2 regions of the Micromonospora sp. NPDC020750 genome follow, and region 2 is predicted to be linked to the other one. Evidence: riboswitches for the same ligand, from Rfam matches in the RefSeq annotation. Region 2 holds a riboswitch; the other holds the start of a gene.
What was found. Region 2 has a riboswitch for S-adenosylmethionine ahead of thrC (threonine synthase). Riboswitches for the same ligand answer to the same signal wherever they lie in the genome.
Positions count from the first base shown of each region.

Region 1 (7,059 bases), on a different contig from region 2:
GCTGCTCGACTCGCTGGTCCAGCTCTGCGCCACGATCGGCCGCCGGTACGGCCTGCACGCCCACGACATCTTCGGGCACTGGGACTTCCGCACCACCGCGTGCCCGGGAGCCGCGTTCTACCGGCAGTTCCCGGAACTGCGCCGCCGGGTCTTCCGCGAGCTGGGCACCGACATCGGCGACGTGCCGGCCCGCCGCTGGCCGGACCTGTGGCGGTTCGTCAACTCCCCGACCGTACGGGTGGCGCAGTACCTGCTCACCCACCGCGGCTACGTCGTGCCGGTGAACAGCACGTTCGACGCCGCGACCGTCGCCGCCGTGCAGGACTGGCAGGCCCGCAACGGCATCCCGGTCGACGTCGACGCCACCCTCACGGGGCCGACCTGGGAGACCCTCGCGCCCGAGCTGGACAAGAACGCCACCGGCGCCCCGGTCAGCGCCGTGCAGTTCATCCTGAACTCCAAGGGCTATGCCGACGTCACGGTGACCGGCGAGTTCGACCACGCCACCAAGAAGGCCGTCCAGGACCTCCAGCGGCTGCACGGCCTGCACCCGAACGGCAAGGTCAGCACGAGCACCTGGTGCGCGCTCGTCGGCGGCGTGGTCCGCCAGTCGTTCCAGGCGGGCTGACCGGCTCCCGGTCGTGGTGGGGCGGGTCCGGCGTTGGTCCCGCCCCACCACACACGCCCGACACCCCGGCGGTCAGCCGCGCAGCGCCGCCGGCAGGGGCCGGTGGTGGACGATGTCCAGTCGGGACACCGCCCTGGTCAGGGCCACGTACAGCCGGTGCGGGCCACGTGCCTCGGCGGCCACGATGTCCGCCGGCTCGACCAGCACCACGTGGTCGTACTCCAGGCCCTTGGCCAGGGTCACGGGCAGCAGGGTGACCCGGGCCGACAGATCCACCTCGTCCACCCCGGCGGCCGGGACGCCGGCGGCGCGCAGCGGGTCGGCGAGCCGCGCGACGGCCGCGTCGACGCCGACGACCGCGACCGAGCCCGCGTACCCGAGCGCGTCCCGGACCGCGTCGAGGACGCCGGCGTCCAGGTCATCGACGTGCCGTACGCGCAGGTGGCCCTCGGCGCGGACGGACCGGGTCGGCGGCACGTCCACGCCGAGCGTCCCGAGCAGCCGGTTGGCCGGCGCCAGCACCGCGCCGGGCACCCGGAATCCCACGGTCAGCGGCACGACCCTGGCCGTGGGCCGGCCCAGGTGGGTCAGCTGGTCCGGCCAGCTCCGCGCCGCCCACGGCGTCGTGCCCTGGGCGAGGTCGCCGAGCACGGTGAGGGAGCCGTGGACGCTGCGGCGGGCGAGGGCGCGGCACTGCATCGGCGAGAGATCCTGCGCCTCGTCGACGATGACGTGGCCGTATCCGGGGGGATGCTCGATCAGCCCGGCGACCTCATCGAGCAGGACGAGGTCGGCCGCGGACCAGCGGGCGCCCCGGGCGCCGCGCGGGCGGGCCCAACGGACGGCCTTCTGCTCGTCGGCGGTGAGAATCCCGTCGGCCGACCCGGCGAGCGCGTCCGGGTCACCGAGCAGCTTCGCCAGCAGCTCGCCGGGGCGGGCGGCGGGCCAGACCCGGTCGAGGAGGTCACGGACCGGGGCGCAGCGCCCCACCCGCCGCCCCCAGGCCGCGCCGGACAGCTCCACGCGTCGCTCGGCCTGTCGTTGCAGCAGGTCCACGATCCGGGACCGCAGCCGCTCGCGGCCGATCCCGTAGGGCGGGGACTCGCGCCGGATCTCGGCGACCAGCGCGGCGACGGCCCCGGCGGGCAGCCGCCAGCGGTAGGAGCCGTCGGGCACGGTGAGCGCCTCGGCGGGTACGCGGACGCGCCCGTACAGGGCCCGGTCGAGCACGACGGCCATCCGGGCGTCGTGCTTGACGGCGGCCGCGGCATCGTCGTCGACGGCGGCGATCGGGTGCCGGGCCAGGAGATCCTCCAGGGTCCGCTGGTCGACGTCGACCTCGCCGAGCGTGGGCAGCACGGCCGAGACGTACCGCAGGAAGGCCGGGTTCGGGCCGATCACCAGCACCCCGGTGCGGCCGAGCTGCCGCCGGTGGGTGTAGAGCAGCCAGGCCGCGCGGTGCAGCCCGACGGCGGTCTTGCCGGTGCCGGGCGCGCCCTGGACGCAGACGGACGTGTCGAGGTCGGCGCGAACCAGCTCGTCCTGTTCGGGCTGGATGGTGGCGACGATGTCGCGCATCGGGCCGACCCGGGGACGCTCGATCTCCGCAGCCACGAGCCGGCTGCCGCCGCCGAGTTCCTCCCCCCGGTCGAGGCGCTCGTCCTCGAACCCGGTGAGCCGGGCCGGGGCCGGCGGCGTGGAGCTCCACCCGTACCGGCGGCGGACCGCGACGCCGAGATGGTCCCGGGCGGTGGCCCGGTAGAAGGTGCGCGACACCGGCGCCCGCCAGTCGATGACGAGCGGGTAGCCGGCCTCGTCGGTGATGTGGCGGCGGCCGAGGTGGTAGCGCTGACCGGCGTGCTCGCCCGCCTCGGCGGCGGCGCCGAACCGGAGGCGGCCGAAGTAGGGCGGGGCGTCCGGCTCCTCGGCGAGTTCCTTGGCGTGGGTCCGCAGCATCCGGCCGAGGGTCTCGGCGGTCCAGCGGTCGCCGGCCACGTCCGCGCCGGTAGCCACCCGGTGTCGGGCGGTGTCGCGCATCCGGGCGAGCGCGGCGCGGGTCGCGGCCAGGTGCGCCTGCTCCCGCACGAGTTCCCGGTCGACCCCGTCGTCCATGGCAACCTCCGATGAGAATCATTAACCGGGTAAACATTCTAACCGCAGTCATGAAATTGACCTGGTATCGGCCGCTGGTAGCCTGGGTGGCGTGACCGGAGAGCAGGGCGTGACCGGAGAGCGAGGGCTGCGCGAACGCAAGCGGCAGCGCACCCACGACGCGATCTCGGCGGCGGCGATCTCGCTGTTCGTCGAACGAGGCTTCGACCGGGTGTCGGTCGCCGAGGTGGCCGCGGCCGCGGAGGTCTCCAAGCCGACGCTGTTCAAGTACTTCGCCACGAAGGAGGACCTGGTCCTGCACCGGATCGCCGACCACCGGGGCGAGTCGGCCCGGGTGGTACGCGGCCGACGCCCGGGCGAGGCGCCGCTCGCCGCGCTGCGCCGGCACTTCCTCGACGGGCTGGACCGCCGCGACCCGGTCACCGGGCTGAACGACGACCCCCGGGTGTTGGCGTACCACGGGATGGTCTTCTCGACCCCGAGCCTCGCCGCCCGGGTGGCCGGGCACGCCGCCGCCGAGGAGGCGGCGCTGGCCGACGCCCTCGACGACGCCGCCGGCACGCGCCGCGACGAACGGGGGCGGCCGGAGCCCGAGGCCCGGCCCGACGGGCTGACCGGCCGGCTCGCGGCGGCACAGATCGTCGCGGCGCAGCGGGTACTGGCGCGGGACAACTGGCGTCGTCTCACCGAAGGGTGCACCGCCGCCCGGGCGCACCCGGAGGCGGTCGCCGCCGCCGACCACGCCTTCACGCTGCTCGACGCCGGCCTGGCCCCGTACCGGGGCTGAACCTCGGCGGCGGTCGCCCGGCGAGGGCGATGTCCGACGTGTCGGCCGGAGCCCCACCCGGGGTGAGCGTCGTCATAACGACTGGACGCCCGGCCCGGTGCCGTTGCTAGGCTCCAACCAGGTCATGAGCGCCAGCGTCAAGCCCCGGCTCGCTGGCCGGCAACCCTCCTCCGCGGTGGGGTGCCCCGGGTGAAGACCAGGCACCGGAGTTCACCGGTGCAAGCGTGGCCTGGTCCCCAGGTCAACACCGACCTTGGAGAACCATGTCTGCTCGTCTGTGCGCCCCGCTCACTGCCGCCCGCTCGGCACCGGCCGCGTCACCATCCCGTCCCGCGCTGGTCAGGCGTCGGCACGTGGATCTGATGCGGGTGTGCAGCGACGGCTGTCGCCGTCACGCGGCGCGCTGAGCGCCTCCCCCCTTCCGTAGTAGCCCCCTTCCGCGGCCGCCCGTCGGCGTGCCGCGTCCGGCGGCGTGCCGTCCGCGCGCCGCCCTGATCCCAGGAGACACCTGTGCGATTCCTCCCTGCCCTGACCAGATTCGCCGTGCTGGGCGTCGCGGCCGTCGTCGGCGCTGCCACCCTCACCGCCTGCGGCGACGACACCTCGGCCGCCGCCGACAACCCGTACGGCCTGGTCCAGCCCGGTGTGCTGCGGGCCGGCACCCTCACCGACGCGCCACCGAACGTGTACCTGAAGGACGGAAAGTTCACCGGCTTCGACAACGACCTGCTCACCGCGGTCGCGGAGAAGATCGGCCTGAAGGTGGAGTTCGTCGGCACCGACTTCTCCGCGCTGCTGTCGCAGGTCAACAACCGCAAGTTCGACGTGGGCAGTTCCTCGATCACCATCACCGAGGCGCGGAAGAAGACCGTCGACTTCGGCAACGGCTACGACTTCGGCTACTTCGGGCTGGACGTCCCGGCCGGATCCCCGATCACCGGCTTCGACCAGCTCGACGGCAAGCGGGTGGTGGTCGTGCAGGGCACCGTGCAGGACGACTACGCCACCGGCCAGAAGCTGGACCCCGTGCGGGTGCCGGACTACAACGGAGCGCTCAACCAGCTCAAGGCCGGCACCGCCGACGCCTGGATCGCCCCGGCGGAGATCGGCGACAAGTCCGCCGCCGACAGCGGCGGGAAGATCACGGTGGCCGCGAAGCAGCTCAGTTCCACACCGACCGCGTACGCGGTGGCCAAGGGCAACGACGCGCTGCGCGCGGCGCTGGACAAGGGCCTCGACGAGGTCATCGCCGACGGCACGTGGAGCCGGTTGCAGGAGCAGTACTACCCGGGCCGGCCGATCCCGGCGGACTTCAAGCCGGGCAGCGGCTCGGTGCCGGTGCCCGGCGCATCGGCGGCGGCCCCGGCCGGGTCGGCCGCGCCGTCGGCGTCGGCCTCGTCCTGAGTACGCGGGCGTGACGGCACGGGCGACGCCGGGCCGACGGTACGGATGACCAGCGAGCGGGGCGGACGGGAAGACGACTGATGGATCCACTGAGCACCCTGTGGGAGACCTTCTTCGACTGGGACTCCATGCGCGCGGCGCTGCCCGAGATGCTCACCGTCGGGCTGCCCAACACGCTGATCCTGGCGATCTCGGCCGCCCTGCTCGGCTCCCTGCTGGGCATGCTGCTGGCGGTCGCGGGCATCTCGCGTACCCGGTGGTTGCGCTGGCCGGCGCGGGTGTACACGGACGTCTTCCGCGGCCTGCCGGCGGCGGCGACGATCCTGCTCATCGGCGTCGGCCTGGCGCCGCTGGGCATGCAGGTGTGGGGGCCGAACCCGTACCCGCTGGGCATCCTGGCGCTGTCGCTGATCGCGTCGGCGTACATCGGGGAGATCTTCCGGGCCGGCATCCAGAGCGTGGAGGCCGCCCAGCTGGAGGGGGCCCGGGCGCTGGGGTTCTCCTGGGGCGAGGCGATGCGGCTGGTGATCATCCCGCAGGGGGTCCGCCGGGTGCTGCCGGCCTGGGTGAACCAGCTCATCGCCCTGATCAAGGACTCCAGCCTGGTCTACTTCCTCGGCCTGGTGGCCAGCCAGCGGGAGCTGTTCCGGATCGGGCAGGACCACGCGGCGACCACCGGCAACGAGTCGGCGCTGCTGCTGGCGGGCCTGCTCTACCTGACGCTGACCGTGCCGCTGACCCACGCGGTGAACTGGATCGACCGGCGGCTGCGGCAGGGCCGGCCGACCACGGCGACCGAGGACGACGGCGCAGTGGCGCTCGCCGGGCAGAACGCGCTGCCCGGCGACGCCGCCGCCCGCGCGAGCACGGGAAAGGACGAGCGATGAGCACCGCGACCGGCACGACGACCCCGGTGAGCCTGAGCGTGCGGGACGTGCACCTCGCCTTCGGCGCCAACCGGGTGCTGCGCGGCGCGAGCCTGGACGTCGGCCGGGGCGGCACGGCCTGCGTCATCGGGCCGTCCGGGTCGGGCAAGTCCACCCTGCTGCGCACGATCAACCGGCTCATCGAGCCGGACCGCGGGGACGTGCTGCTGGACGGGCGCAGCGTGATGGGCGACGACCCGGACGCGCTGCGCCAGCGGATCGGCATGGTGTTCCAGCAGTTCAACCTCTTCCCGCACATGACGGTGCTGCGCAACATCACCCTGGCGCTGCGCCGGCTCAAGCGGCTCGGCGAGGACGAGGCCGCGCAGGTGGCCCGCGCCCAACTGGAGCGGGTCGGCCTGGCCGGCCGGGCCGACGCCCGGCCGGCGCACCTGTCCGGCGGGCAGCAGCAGCGGGTGGCGATCGCCCGGGCGCTGGCGTTGCAGCCGCAGGTGATGCTCTTCGACGAGGCGACCTCGGCCCTGGACCCGGAGCTGGTCAAGGGGGTGCTCGGCATCATGGCGGAGCTGTCGGCGGGCGGCATGACCATGGTGGTGGTGACCCACGAGATGGGCTTCGCCCGCGAGGTCGCCGACACCGTGGCGTTCATGGACGGCGGGGTGGTGCTGGAGGCCGGCGAGCCGGCGGCGATCTTCGAGCGTCCCGAGCATCCCCGGCTGCGCCGCTTCCTGTCCCAGGTGCTCTGACCGGCCCGCACCGCCGGCTAGGTTCCGAAACTTTCGGCGTCGTTGGCCACATATGACCGGCAAATGTCGGACTAGAGCTTTCCGAAACTTCTCGATAACCTGTATCGAAAGTCGCTGATGTCGTCGGCCGCGCGACGACTTCGATCCCCCGGAGGGCAGTCAGGCATGAGCAGCTCAGCAGCACGCGACCGCGGAAGCGCCAGGGTTCGACCGGGCCGACGCGCGGCGCTGGTCTCCGCCACCGTCGGCACGGTGGCCGCCGGTATGGTGCTGGCGCTGGCCACCGCGGCCAGCGCCGGCACCACCCTCGCCACCTCGGCGGCCGAGAAGGGCCGCTACTTCGGCACCGCGGTGGCCGCGAACAAGTTGTCGGATTCCACGTACGTCGGGATCCTGAACCGCGAGTTCAACATGGTCACCCCCGAGAACGAGATGAAGTGGGACGCGACCGAGCCGTCCCAGGGCCAGTTCAACTACACCAGCGCCGACCGCATC
Region 1 covers NZ_JBIRTH010000004.1:658,482-665,540, reverse strand. The annotation lists gene ACH4T9_RS16730 (peptidoglycan-binding protein) at 1-628, shown strand, start outside; gene ACH4T9_RS16725 (HelD family protein) at 701-2,740, opposite strand; gene ACH4T9_RS16720 (TetR/AcrR family transcriptional regulator) at 2,832-3,527, shown strand; SAM riboswitch class IV at 3,648-3,758, shown strand; gene ACH4T9_RS16715 (ABC transporter substrate-binding protein) at 4,038-4,931, shown strand; gene ACH4T9_RS16710 (amino acid ABC transporter permease) at 5,012-5,818, shown strand; gene ACH4T9_RS16705 (amino acid ABC transporter ATP-binding protein) at 5,815-6,564, shown strand; gene ACH4T9_RS16700 (endo-1,4-beta-xylanase) at 6,730-7,059, shown strand, end outside.
Region 1: another riboswitch for S-adenosylmethionine. It lies ahead of ACH4T9_RS16715 (ABC transporter substrate-binding protein); the one in region 2 lies ahead of thrC (threonine synthase).

Region 2 (7,059 bases):
GGGCGGCGGCTCTGCACGACGCGGAACCGGTTCGCCACGTACGCGCCGTCGGTCAGGGCCGCGTTGGCGGCCGGGTTGGCGCCGCTGCCGTGGAAGTCGGAGAACGCCGCCGACTGGTTCACGAAGACGCCCCCGGTCAGGTTGCACGACAGGTGCACCCCGGTGTCGACCGCAGCCGCCTCGGCGGCGTCCAGCACCGCCTCGTCGGTGGAGTAGACGGCCGCGGTCAGCGCACCCTTCTCCCCCACCGTGGAGCGCAGGATCTCCAGGCCGTGCGCGGTGGAGTCGGTCGCGATGACGAACGAGATCGGCCCGAACCACTCCCGCGAGTACGTCCCGGTGTCGCCGGCCGCCAGCTTCACGATCGTCGGGGTGCGGACCACCGCGCCGGGGAATGACGGGTGCTCGACGGCCCGCGACTCCAGCACGGCCTCGCCGACCTTTGTAACCTCGTCGAGGCGCTCCAGCACCCCGTCGTTGACGATCGCCCCGGTCAGCTCGACGCCCCGGGCCGGGTCGGCGGTGATCTTGCCGACCGCCGCGGCGATCCCGGCGGCCACCTCGTCGAAGCTCCTGTGCCCCTGGTCGGTGGCGATGCCATCCGACGGGATCAGGATGTTCTGCGAGGTGGTGCACATCTGGCCGCTGTAGAGGGTCAGCGTGAAGCCCAGGTTGCGGCACATCCCGGCGAAGTCGTCGGTGGAGTCGATCACCACCGTGTTCAGGCCAGCCTTCTCGGTGTAGACCGCCGCCTGCCGGGCGTTGGCCTCCAGCCAGTCGCCGTACTCGGTGGAGCCGGTGAAGTCGACGATCTTCACGGCCGGGTGCAGGGCGAGCGTCGAGGCGAGCTTCTCGCCGGGGGCCTCGGGGGCGAGCAGCACCAGGTTCGGGTCGAAGCCGGCCTCGGCGAGCACCTCCCGGGCGTAGCGCACGGTGATGGCCAGCGGCAGCACCGCGCGCGGGTGCGGCTTGACCACCACCGGGTTGCCGGTGACCAGCGAGGCGAACAGCCCCGGGTACGAGTTCCAGGTCGGAAAGGTGTTGCAGCCGATGACGAGGGCCACCCCGCGCGGCACCACGTGGAACGTCTTGGTCATCCGCAGCGGGTCGCCCTTGCCTGCGGGCTTCTCCCAGCCGGCCGTCCCCGGGTGCCGGGTCATCTCCGCGTACGCGTAGGCGATCGCCTCCAGCGCCCGGTCCAGCGCGTGCGTCCCACCGGCCTGGAAGGCCATCACGAACGCCTGTCCGCTGGTGAACTGCACCGCGTTGGCCAGCTCGAAGACGTGCTTGTGCAACCGGTCGAGGAGCTCCAGGCAGACCCCCGCCCGGGCCTGCGGGCCGGCGTCGCGCCAGGCCGGCAGCGCGGCGGAGGCGGCGGCGACCAGCTCGTCGGCGCCGGCGTGTGGGTAACGGACGTTCAGCTCCAGCCCGAACGGGCTCGCCTCGGTGGCCACCCGGTCACCGGCGCCCGGCTGGTCGAGCGGGAAGTCGCCGTTCAGGTACGCCTCGAAGGCTGCCTTGCCGTCGGCGGCGGCGGTCTCGCCGTACACCCGGGGGCTGGGTGATTCCGGGTAGGCGGACCAGTACCCACGCTCCGCGATCGCGGTCAGCGCCCGGTTGAGGGTGTCGGCGTGCCTGTCGTGCAGGGGATGCGGGGTCTCCGTCATGCCCGCCATCATGCCCCAGCCGCGAACCGGACAGTAGGGGCCGACGACCGCCGCCGGCGTTCCGGGACGCCGCCCGGGCCGGCGCGGCGCTGAACAGCCGGGCGGTCGCACGGCGGCCCGGTCAGATGGTGAGCTGCCAGTCGGTCCAGGCGTCGACGGGACGGAAGCCGAGCCGCTCGTTGATGTCGATCATGTGTCCGTTGGCCGCCGCGTTGAACGTGTCCACGAAGCGCAGCTCCGGCTCGTGGGCGAGGCCGTACCGCAGGTTCTCCACCTTCGTCAGCAGCCCGAGCCGGTACCCCCGGTGCGCCGGGTCGACGATGGTGATCTGCTGGAACGCGTGCCACGACGCGCTGGGGCCGACGTCGAGCAGCGTCCAGGCGACCAGCCGGCCGGACGCCACGTGCACCGCACCGTGGTGGTAGCGGCGGCGGCCCCGGGCATCGAGCGCCCGCTCGACGCCACGCACCCGCTCGACGTCGACCCGTTCCGGCTCCCACTCCAGGTCCCCCAGCGGGGCGTCGGTCATCAGCCGGCCGTCGAGGTGGGCCACGTCGGCGACGTACTCCTCGGGGGCGGGCCCCCGCCAGCGGACGGTGCGGTAGCCGGCGGCGCGGGGCCGGGCTTCGGCGAGCAGGGCGTCGAGCGCGGCCGGGGCGAGCCGGGCGGCGTCGAGCCGGCGGCGGACCTCGGGAAGCACCGGCCGGCCGCCCACCGCGGCGGCGAACGCTCCGCCGGCCCCGTCGCGTCCCGGCCCGTCGGGCAGGGCCGAGACGGCCATCCCGACCACCCGCTTGCGCCCCCGCTCGCGCAGCACCCGCAGGCCGTGCTCGTGCAGCGCCCGGCCGACCCCGTGCCGGCGCTGCGCCGGGTCCACGAACAGGTCCACGGCGGCGTTGTCGGTGTTGTCGAGCTGCGGCAGGTCCAGGGCGAGGTAGCCGGCCGGCACGCCGTCGCGGCGGGCGAGCGCCCAGACCGGCGCTCCGCCCGGCATCGGGTGGCGGAGCCCGGCCTCGAGCCGTCGCCGACACAGCGGCGGGAAGTCGGGGACGTCCGCCGCGTCGGCCGCCGCCCTGATCCGGTACGCCGCGTCGACCGCACTCTGGTCGGCCGGGTCGATCGGCGTGATCGTGATGCCCATGGACTGAGGGTGACCCGGGAAACACGATCGGGCCAGCGAATTAATCGCCGGCCCGATCGGACGTGGTCGGGAGGGACGATCGCACAACGCCTTCGGCGTTGGGTCGCAAGAACTAAAAAGTCTTCGGCGAAACGCCCTCCCGCACCGAGCATCCTGCGCCGTCCGGTTCCTGTCGTCAAGTCCCCGGTGGCGGGTTTCTCTCACGCAGGGCTAAAAGTCGGTTACTCGGGGGATCCGCCCCATCCCCCGTCCGGGCGATCCACCCGTCCACCGGACGGTCGGGGCCGGGGCGGCGGGCAGGGCCGGTGGGGCGCGGCGCGCGGCGTGCTTCCGGGCCGGGGCGGGGAAGGGCCGCAGGCCGCGCCAGGGTCGATCGAGATCGGGCAGGTCAGCCGAGCAAACCGGCGTCCCGGGCGGCGCGCAGCGAGGGCCTGATCCGGTGGGTCGGGCCGACCTGGGCGGCGACGGCGTCGATGGTCTTCAGCCCTTCGCCGGTGTTGAACACCACAGTCTCCGCCGTCGGGTCGAGCCGGCCGGACTCGACCAGCTTGCGCAGCACGGCGACGGTCACCCCACCGGCCGTCTCGGCGAACACCCCGGTGGTCCGGGCCAGCAGCCGGATGCCGTCGCGGATCTCGTCGTCGTCGGCGTACTCCATCCAGCCGCCGGTGCGCCGGACCGCCTCCAGGGCGTACAGGCCGGCGGCCGGATCGCCGATGTTGAGCGACTTGGCGATGCCGGTCGGCCGGACCGGGGTGATGGTGTCGGTGTCGGCGTGCAGGGCGGCGGCGATCGGGTTGCAGCCGGCGGACTGGGCACCGAAGACCTTCCAGCCGCCGGCCGGGGCCTCGACGAGGCCGATCTCGACCAGCTCGCTGAACGCCTTATCGATCTTGGTGAGCAGCTCGCCGCTGGCCATCGGGATGACCACCTGGGCCGGGATGCGCCAGCCGAGCTGCTCGGCCACCTCGTACCCGAGGGTCTTGGAGCCTTCGGCGTAGTACGGGCGGACGTTGACGTTGACGAACGCCGTGTCCTCGAACTCGTCGGTCTCCACCAGCTCGCCGCAGAGCCGGTTCACGTCGTCGTAGGAGCCGTCGATGGCGACCAGCTCGCCCCCGTAGACGGCGGTGGTGACCACCTTGCCCGCCTCCAGGTCGCTGGGGATGAACACGACCGAGGGGACCCCGGCGCGGGCCGCGTGCGCGGCGACCGAGTTGGCCAGGTTGCCGGTCGAGGCGCAGGCGAACCGGGTGAAACCGAGCGCCCGGGCGGCGGTGAGGGCCACCGAGACCACCCGGTCCTTGAACGAGTGGGTGGGGTTCGCGCTGTCGTCCTTGACCCAGAGCGGGGCGGTGATGCCCAGCTCGGCGGCGAGGTTGGGCGCGGCGACCAGCGGGGTCAGCCCCGGGTCGACGGTCACCCGGGTGGCCGGGTCCTGGCCGGCCGGGAGGAGGGCGGCGTACCGCCAGATGTTCTGCGGGCCGGCCTCGATCTGCTCGCGGGTCACCCGCGCCAGGGCAGCGGCGTCGTAGTCGACCTCAAGAGGGCCGAAGCACTCGTAACAGGCGTGCTGCGCGGCGAGCGGGTAGCGCGCGGTGCAGGCCCGGCAGACCAGGGCGCGGGCGGGGCTGGCGGTGGTGTCGATGCCGGACGCGGCGAGGGTCGACGTCATGTCGAGAAGGTCCTCTCATCTTTCCCCGCATCGCACCCTGCGGCGGGGACGGAATTGGCACCTGTCCGCACCGCTCGTCATCGAGCGCGCGGGTGGTTGCCGGGGCTTCGTCGGGCCGTATCCCTCTGCCCCTCTGGATGAGGTATTCAGTTGTGCGCACGAGTCTACGGCGGATCGCCGGCTCCGCCACCCGAGGTTCCAGCGTATGGGCCGCCCCTGGGCATTGAATTAATCACACCGTCACCGTGGGAGTCGACGACACCACCGCCCGCAACGTTGGCCTTGATCGATTCCAAGGGGGGCCTGCATGGGGGCTGGCCTGGGGTTTCTACGCTCACCGCGTGACGTACCCCCCGTCGCCCGGTTTCCCCGGGCCGCCCCAGAAGTCCCGCGGGCTCAGCCGGACGACCCGCACCGTGATCATCGTGGTCGCCGTGGTGGCGCTGCTCTGCTGCGCCGGAGCGGTCGGCGGCGGCCTCTGGCTGTTCCGCACCGTGCAGGGCACCATCACGCCGGCCCGGGACGCCGCGACCGCATACCTGGACGACACGAAGGCGGGCAACTACCCGGCCGCGTACGCCCGGCTCTGCGAGCGACTGCGCAGCCGGCAGACCGAGGCGCAGTTCACCCGGGCCCGGCAGGCCGAGCCGCCCCTGGACGAGTACCGCGTCACCAACACCCAGGTGCACACCAGCAACGGCGACACCAGCGCCGAGGTGACCGTCAAGATCGCGGACCGGAACAGGGTCATCAGCCTGGTCAAGGAGGGTGACCAGTGGCGGGTGTGCGGGGGCTGATCGGGTGACACGGCCGGTCGTGCCCCGCGTCCCCCCACCCCACCTCCCCTGCGCGCACTTTCACGGAATGTGTGGCTATGGCGCGCGCGGATGCCACACATTCCGTGAAAGTGCGCGCACCGGGAACAGCGGGGGGACGGGAGACGGGGCCCGGCCGGGTGGCGTGGGGCCGACGATGCGGGTGGCGTGGGGTCGCTACCGTGCGGGAAGCCCACCCCCGAGAGAGGAACTGGCCGATGCGCCGGACCCTGCCCAGCCTCGCGATCCTCGCCCTGGCCTGCCTGATGACCGCGGGTTGCGACGCCGGGGGGTCGACCTCCTCGGCGGGTACGACCACCGCTCCGGCCGCCGACGAGCCGGCCGCCCCGGCGGAGGACGGCCCGGAGCCGGCCCCGGCGACGACAGGCCCCGCCGCCCCGCCGGAGCCGACCGTCGCCGGCACCACCGCCGCGCCGCCGAAGCCCGCGCCGAAGAAGGTGCCCGCGCTGACCTGCAAGCAGCTCGCCGGCGCCCACGTCGGCAGCACCAAGGTCCCCTACCAGGGGTACGCCGACTACCTCCCGCTGGCCGAGGGCGTCTGGTCCGGCGAGGACGGCGACACGGTCACCCTCCAGAAGCCCTGCGGGATCGGCGACCTCGACGGCGACGGCGCGGCGGACGCGGTCGGCGCGGTCGCCCTCAAGAGCGGGGGCAGCGGCACCTTCTACACGCTGGTGGTGTGGCGCAACGCCGACGGTGAGCCGGTCTACCGGAGCCTGGCCGAACTGGACGACCGGACCCCGGTCGTCTCGATCACCGTGTCCGGCGGCCGGGCGAAGGTCGTCTGGCTGACCCGTTCCGCCGAGCGGGGCATGGCGGAGCTGGACATCCGACGCACCTCGTACTACCAGCTCTCCGGCAGCACGTTCACCGAGGTCAGCCACACCGACGCGCCGTACAAGCCGTAGCGGCGGGGGTGCGACTCAAGCCGGCACGGACCGCTTGCCCGGCACCGGGGCCGCGACGGCGGGCTCCCGACGGCGGCGGAGCAGGCTGTCCAACGCCCAGGTGCCGGGGCCGAGCACCGCGACGAGCACGAACGACCAGCAGAACAGCGCCGCCAGCTCGCCGCCGTTGCGCAGCGGGAGCAGCCCGTCGGGCTGGTGCACCACGAAGTAGGCGTACGCCATCGAGCCCGAGGCGACCAGCGCGGCGGGCCGGGTGAACAGCCCGGCCAGCACCAGCACGCCGCAGGTTGCCTGGATCAGCGCCGCCCACCAGCCCGGCCACTCGCCGAACGGGACGGCCTGGCCGGCGCCCCGGGCACCGCCGAGCACGCCGAACAGCGACGACAGCCCGTGGCACAGGAAGAGCAGGCCGACCACCATGCGGAACAGGGACAGGACGAGTCCGCCGAGTCGGTCGAACTTCATGCGACACCTCCAACGATGCTGATCGATGCATCCAGCATGCGAGCAAGGGCGGGAGGTGTCCACGAAATCCCTCCAATCGGGAAGGCTCCCACGACGTCGGCACGTCGGCCGCTCCGGCGCCGGCCGGGGCACGGCGATCGAAAATGGGGATGCCCGGATTCCGATCGGGCGTCAGGATCCGGTCATGACCACGTTGCTCACCGGCCAGGACGACCCCGAGTTGGAACGTCGCCTCTCAGACGAACTGGACGCCATCAACCGATCCTCCATCGCCTCGGACGACGAGACGCCGTTCTCCATCCGGGCCGATGACGCCGGCACCCTTCTCGGCGGGATCACCGGGTGGACCTGGGGCGGCTGCGGCGGC
Region 2 covers NZ_JBIRTH010000002.1:262,605-269,663, reverse strand. The annotation lists gene paaN (phenylacetic acid degradation protein PaaN) at 1-1,667, opposite strand, end outside; gene ACH4T9_RS06395 (GNAT family N-acetyltransferase) at 1,789-2,808, opposite strand; gene thrC (threonine synthase) at 3,197-4,483, opposite strand; SAM riboswitch class I at 4,496-4,627, opposite strand; gene ACH4T9_RS06385 (hypothetical protein) at 4,825-5,280, shown strand; gene ACH4T9_RS06380 (hypothetical protein) at 5,517-6,227, shown strand; gene ACH4T9_RS06375 (DoxX family protein) at 6,243-6,692, opposite strand; gene ACH4T9_RS06370 (GNAT family N-acetyltransferase) at 6,877-7,059, shown strand, end outside.